One region of the Qipengyuania flava genome, then DNA from elsewhere that is predicted to be linked to it. Evidence: predicted binding sites of a transcription regulator. Region 1 holds the regulator's gene; the other holds the start of a gene.
The links. The regulator LexA, encoded in region 1, represses DNA repair genes until DNA is damaged. The targets are predictions, from matches to a motif close to GTTCCNCNCTTGTTCT.

Region 1 (3,377 bases):
ATTGGAGCCTCGCCGATCTCGAAGCCGCCGCGCGGGAAGCCTCCGCCCCGCGCGGGTTTCGCGCCGCGCTCGAACGCGCGCAGGACGATGGATTCGGCCTGATCGCGGAGATCAAGAAGGCTTCCCCCTCCAAGGGCCTGATCCGGGCCGATTTCCAGCCTGCGGACCACGCCCGCGCCTATGCCGCTGGCGGTGCCGCGTGCCTGTCGGTGCTGACCGATGCGCCCTATTTCCAGGGCCATGAGGATTACCTCCTCGAAGCCCGCGCGGCTTGCGACCTGCCGGTCCTGCGCAAGGATTTCATGGTCGACACCTGGCAGGTCGCCGAGGCGCGGGCGCTGGGCGCCGATGCGATCCTGATCATCGTCGCCGCGCTCGAAGACAGCGCGATGGCGGATATCGAAGCCGCCGCTATCGAACACGGGATGGACGTGCTGGTCGAAGTCCACGACCGCGCGGAGCTGGAACGCGCAGCGCAGCTCCGCTCGCGGCTGATCGGCGTGAACAACCGCGATTTGAAGACTTTTACCACCGATCTGGCGACAACCGAGCTGCTCGCCCCGCTCGCCCCGGAAGGAAGCCTGCTGGTCGGGGAAAGCGGCATTGGCACGCATGCCGATTGTCAGCGGCTGGCCCGCGCCGGCGTGCGCAGTTACCTCGTGGGCGAAAGCCTTATGCGCAAGGACGATGTCGAAGCCGCCACCCGCGCGTTGCTGGGCCGCTGATCGACGCCCCGAGAGCAAAGCGGGAACAGCTGTTCCACTGCAACCTGCTCGAAAATGGCGGGATTGCTTGACGCCCCTCGAAAAGTTGCTTACTTGTTCCGCATTCGTTCACAGGTTTGTGAACAGGCGAAACGGGAGCTCGCACCATGCTGACGGCAAAGCAGCACGAATTGATCCGCTTCATCCAGCAGCGGCTGGAGGAGACGGGAATTTCCCCCAGTTTTGAAGAAATGAAGGAAGCGCTCGACCTCAAGAGCAAGTCGGGCGTCCACCGGTTGATCTCGGCGCTGGAAGAACGCGGCTTTATCCGCCGCCTTCCCAACCGCGCCCGCGCGCTCGAAGTGGTCAAGCTGCCCGAAGACGCGGTGATGGGCTCGCCCAAGGCAGCCAACACGAACGATGCCATGGCAAGCGCGCTGACGGCCAAGGCCGTGGCGCCCGAACCGGCGAATGACATCATCGACGTGCCGCTTCACGGCCGTATCGCGGCCGGCGCCCCGATCGAGGCGATCGAAGGCCAGTCCAGCATGCCGGTGCCCGCAGCCCTGCTCGGACCGGGCGAGCACTACGCGCTCGAAGTCTCGGGCGACTCCATGATCGAAGCGGGCATTTTCGATGGCGACTTCGCGCTGGTGAAGCGCACGGACAGCGCGCGCGATGGGGAAATCGTGGTTGCGCTCGTCGATAACGAAGAAGCGACGCTCAAATACCTGCGCCGTGATGCGGGCCGCGTGCGGCTCGATCCGGCAAACGGCGCTTACGAGCCGCAGATCTACGAACCCGGCCGCGTGCAGGTCCAGGGCAAGCTAGCCGGCCTGCTGCGCCGCTACCACTGATCCGGTCGGCGCGCGCCTCGCTAGCGGCGCGCGCGCCACCAGCCATGCGCGCCCTGGTCGCGAGCCACTGTCTCTATCCGTTCCTGCGATAGATAAAGCGCGGTGCCCCCTTCTCGATCGAGGAACCTTCGGTCCGCCTTGAGCCAGCGGGGCTGGCAGCTGCGCGGTAGATAGCGATCGGCGATGACGATGTCGGACTGCGTGCAGGCTGCGGCCAGGGCGCGTTCCTCGACAAGGTCACGATTTCGCGCGACAAGGACAATCCAAGTGCGATCCTCGCGCTCCAGGCGCAGGGTGCAAAACTGGTCGCTGCACCGGCTCCCCTGCCATTGCGAGATCAGCACCGGTGCATCCTCGCTGCCGGCAAGCTCGAGCAGATTATCCTGCGCGTAGCCACCCTCACTGTCACGCAACACCAGCAGGGCTTCGGCTTCATTGGCAACGCCTATATCGCGCCCATCGCGAGTGATGAGAATATCGGGAACCGGCGCGCTCGCCATGAGCGCTGCAGAAAGTGCAATGGGCGCCAAGCCCCACAGCCTAGGCCGCCCCTGCCACAAGGCCAGCCACAAGGCGCCCGCCAGATAAAGCGCCATGGCCCCCATGCCGATGCGCGGGGCGAGCTTCACCGAACCCGGAAGATCGGCAAAAAGATGGGCAATACCGATCAGCAGGTCGAGCGAATGCCCCACCAGCCACCACACCGGCGCCCCCGCCCCTACGAGGTCCAGCACCAGCGCCAGCGCGACCAGCGGCATGGAGACGAAGGTCACCAGTGGAATGGCGATCAGGTTCGCAGCCGCTCCATAAACACCGGCCCTGTGAAAGTGGAAAAGGACGATCGGCATCAGCGCCAATTCTATGACCATGCCGGTCAGGAACAGCACCGCCATGCGCCGCGCCAAGCGCCGCCCCCAACTCTCTTCACGCGGGGCAAGAAAGTCCCGCAGCCGCTGGACGTTGTGGAGGGAGACGATCGCTAGGACCGCGGCAAAGCTCATCTGGAAGCTCGGCCCCACCAGCGACTCCGGCCACAGGGCCAGCACGACGCCGGCTGCGATGGCAACCATGCGCAATGACAGCGGTTCGCGGCCCAGCGCCAGCGCGACCAGCACCAGCAAGGCCCCGATGCAGCTGCGCACGGTTGGCACTTCGGCGCCTGTGAGCAGCGTGTAGCCAATGCCCGCAAGCGCCGCGGCGGCTGCGGCGACCAGCGGCAGGCGCACGCGCAGCACCAGCCAGGGCCACAGCGCAAGCGTCTTGAGCACCAGCAGATAGGCCGCCGCGATCAGCGCGCTCACATGCAGGCCGCTGATCGAGAGCAAATGCGTGAGACCGGAATCGCGCATCGCCTCCTCATCGGCCTCCGGAATCGCACCGCGGTCTCCGCTCGCCAGCGTGGCGGCAATGGCCCCGGCCGTCCCGTCGACATGACTGCGGACATGGGCCGAGAGGCGCCGCTGGATCGAGGCAAGCGACAGTTCGGAGGGTGGCGGCGGCTCAACCAGCTCTATAGACCCGACCGCCGATCCCGTCGCCGAAAGGCCGTCGAACCAGGCCCGCCGCGCGAAATTGTAAGCGCCCGGCACGATCGGCGGCGATGGCGGCATCAGCCGGGCGGACAGACGGATCCGCGCACCTTCACGGAACAGGGGCTGGTCGTTTTCCAGCGGTATATTGATCCGGTAAGCGAGCGCCTGGCCGGTCTCCGCCTCGCGTGCCGCCACCGTGAGCCGCACGCGGCCTTCCGCTGGCTGCTCCTCGCGGCCCAGGATACGCGCATCGATCCGCTCGAAACGCGGTGCGGGGATCGGCT
Region 2 (3,377 bases), 1.3 Mb from region 1:
CTGCGTTAAGGCGATCCTAACCATGATCGCCGCCCGGACGGCATTAGCCATGGACAATGCCGCGCGATTCCGGTGAATTCGTGTCAACAGAAAGACAGACAAGACAAGGGGGAGTACCCAATGCCCAAGGCTACCGCGAACGGGATCGAGCTGCACTACGAAGAGCACGGCGATCCTTCGCATCCGCCCATGCTGCTGATCATGGGCTTCGGCGCGCAATTGACCTTGTGGCCGGACGAGCTGGTCGAGGAGCTGGCCGGGCACGGTTTTCGGGTGATCCGCTACGACAACCGCGATATCGGGCTGAGCCACAAGTTCGACGGCGTGAAGGCGCCGGGCATCATCAAGATGACCCTTCTGTCGAAGATCGGGCTGACCCCCAAGGTGCCCTACACGCTGGGCGATATGGCCGATGACGGTGCCGGACTGCTCGATGCGCTGGGTATCGAGAAGGCGCATATCGTGGGCGCCAGCATGGGCGGCATGATCGCGCAGCACTTCGCCTCGCGTCATGCGCACAAGACGCTGTCGCTGACCTCGATCTTTTCGACCACCGGCAACCCCAAGCTCCCGCCCGCCAAACCCGAAGCGATGAAGGCACTGATCACGCGGCCCAAGAGCATGGAGGAAGACGTGCTGGTGGAACACGGCATGATGCTTGCCCGCACGATCGGCTCGCCCGGCTATCCTACCGAGGAAAACCGGCTGCGCGAACGCACCCGCGCCAGCGTGCAGCGCAGCGTCTACCCGCAGGGGCCGACGCGGCACCTTTCGGCGATCGTCGCCGATGGCGATCGCCGTCCGATGCTTAAGGACATCGCGGTGCCCACGCTGGTGCTGCATGGCGAGGACGACCCGCTGGTGCCTTGCGAAGGCGGCCGCGATACGGCGGCGAGCATTCCCGGCGCGCAGCTCAAGACCATCCCTGGCTGGGGGCACGACCTCCCGCTCGAGCTGGTCGACGAGGTGGCCGGAGCCATCGCCCAGCACGCCAAGGCCAGCGCCTCCTAGTCTGGGGGAAGTTCGCCGAGCTGCTTGCGTCGCTCGATTACCTTGGGGTTGAGATAACCCCACCAGGCGGCGTTGGCGGCAACCGAGCTCCAGAAATAGCCGTCCTTCACCCATTGAGGGATCTCGGGCGGGTCGAGGAAGCCTGCATAGACCGCGCAGCCGGTCCAGAACCACATGCCCGCGACCACAGCGAACGGCGTGCGACAGCGCGCTGCGATGTCGACGATCCGGTTCACCATTCTCGCTTCCTCCGCAGCCCGGACCTGCTTGCCCGGATTCGAATATTGCGTGCGCGGATTCGGATGATTCACAAGCTGCGTCGATCGTTTTTGCCCGCAAAATTTTTTTCACGGATTCATTTTGTGTCTTGCGCAGCCGCAAACCCAAGGATTGTCCACGCGTCGCTGCGTTGCAGCAACATAGGACACCCCGCGATCCGGGCGGTTTGGCGCATTAAAACTTCCTTCACCCTCTTGCGTGCGAGTCCCGCCTGATTCAGTATCTAGTGGTCGGGCTACCGGGGGTACCCACAAGACCTAGCGATTGCCGCCTCACTCCCCATATAGGGGGCGAGGCGTTTTGACGCCGGGCCTGTGGGGAAAAAGGGGATAAGTTTTCACCCCGGGCGCACACAAAATTGCTAGGCGGGAGAGCGTTCTCGCCGACTCGAACACAAGCGGAACGCGGGCCCTTTCCAAGCGGGCGAACGCGGCAAACAGGACGGCGGGGCACACGATGGATTTCAAGAGCGGGGACGACACGGCGATGGCACTGGATCTGGATACGCAGGACACCGTCGAGGAACCCACCACCAAGAAGAAAGCGGTTTCCATGGACACGACCGACAAGGGCAGCGACGAACTGGTCCAGGAAGCGGCTGGCGAAGCGCTTGCAGGGGCTGTGGCTGCGGCTGCCAAGGCGTCGGGCGATGACAGCAAGAAGGTGCTTGATCGCCGGTTCGACGTGAAGATCGACGAGAGCCGCGACGCGCTGCTGACCGAATTCGGCAAGGAAACGCTGGAAGACCGCTACCTGCTTCCGGGCGAGAAGTATCAGGACCTGTTCGCGCGCGTCGCCGATTACTTCGCCGACGACCAGGAGCACGCGCAGCGTCTCTACGACTACATTTCGAACCTGTGGTTCATGCCGGCAACGCCGGTGCTGTCGAACGGCGGCACGACGCGCGGCCTGCCGATCTCGTGCTACCTCAACTCGGTGTCCGACAGCCTCGACGGCATCGTCAACACCTGGAACGAGAACGTCTGGCTCGCCTCCAAGGGCGGCGGCATCGGCACCTATTGGGGCAATGTTCGCGGCATCGGCGAGCCGGTCGGCCTCAACGGCAAGACCAGCGGCATCATTCCCTTCGTGCGCGTGATGGACAGCCTGACGCTGGCCATCAGCCAGGGTTCGCTGCGCCGCGGTTCGGCGGCCTGCTACATCGACATCACCCACCCGGAAATCGAAGAGTTCCTCGAGATCCGTAAGCCTTCGGGCGACTTCAACCGCAAGGCGCTGAACCTGCACCACGGCGTGCTGGTCACCGACGCTTTCATGGAAGCGGTGCGCGCCGGTGAGGAATTCGATCTCGTCAGCCCGAAGGACGGCTCGGTCCGCAAGACCGTGGACGCGCGTTCGCTGTTCCAGAAGCTCGTTGAAACCCGCCTTGCCACGGGCGAGCCCTACATCGTGTTCTCCGACACGGTGAACCGCATGATGCCCAAGCATCACCGCGAACTGGGCCTCAAGGTCTCGACCTCGAACCTGTGCGCGGAAATCACCCTGCCGACGGGCATCGACCACCTCGGCAACGACCGTACGGCGGTGTGCTGCCTGTCCTCGCTCAACCTCGAAAAGTGGGACGAGTGGAACGGCGAGAAGCAGTTCATCGAGGACGTCATGCGCTTCCTCGACAACGTCCTGCAGGACTATATCGACCGCGCGCCCGACGAGATGGCTCGTGCGAAGTATTCCGCCATGCGCGAACGCAGCGTCGGCATGGGTGTGATGGGCTTCCACTCCTTCCTCCAGATGAAGGGCATCGGCTTCGAAAGCCCGATGGCGAAGGTCTGGAACCTGAAGATGTTCAAGCACATCAGCGGCAAGGCCGAGGAAGCCTCGCTGGTGCTCGCCCAGGAACGCGGTGCCTGCCCGGATGCCGAAGAAATGGGCGCGATGGAGCGCTTCAGCTGCAAGATGGCGATCGCGCCGACCGCGTCGATCAGCATCATCTGCGGCGGCACCAGCGCCTGCATCGAGCCGATCCCAGCGAACATCTACACGCACAAGACGCTGTCGGGCAGCTTCATCGTCAAGAATCCCTATCTTGAGAAGATCCTCGACAAGAAGAGCAAGAACTCGACCAA

Region 2: the regulator LexA is predicted to act here: its motif matches at 1,679-1,694, upstream of KUV82_RS02170 (ribonucleoside-diphosphate reductase subunit alpha).

What each region holds. Positions count from the first base shown of each region.
Region 1 covers NZ_CP080410.1:1,720,305-1,723,681, forward strand. Annotated here, with positions in the region: gene trpC (indole-3-glycerol phosphate synthase TrpC) at 1-725, shown strand, start outside; gene lexA (transcriptional repressor LexA) at 872-1,561, shown strand; gene KUV82_RS08520 (ComEC/Rec2 family competence protein) at 1,582-3,377, opposite strand, start outside.
Region 2 covers NZ_CP080410.1:423,870-427,246, forward strand. Annotated here, with positions in the region: gene KUV82_RS02160 (alpha/beta fold hydrolase) at 121-1,011, shown strand; gene KUV82_RS02165 (hypothetical protein) at 1,008-1,250, opposite strand; gene KUV82_RS02170 (ribonucleoside-diphosphate reductase subunit alpha) at 1,747-3,377, shown strand, end outside.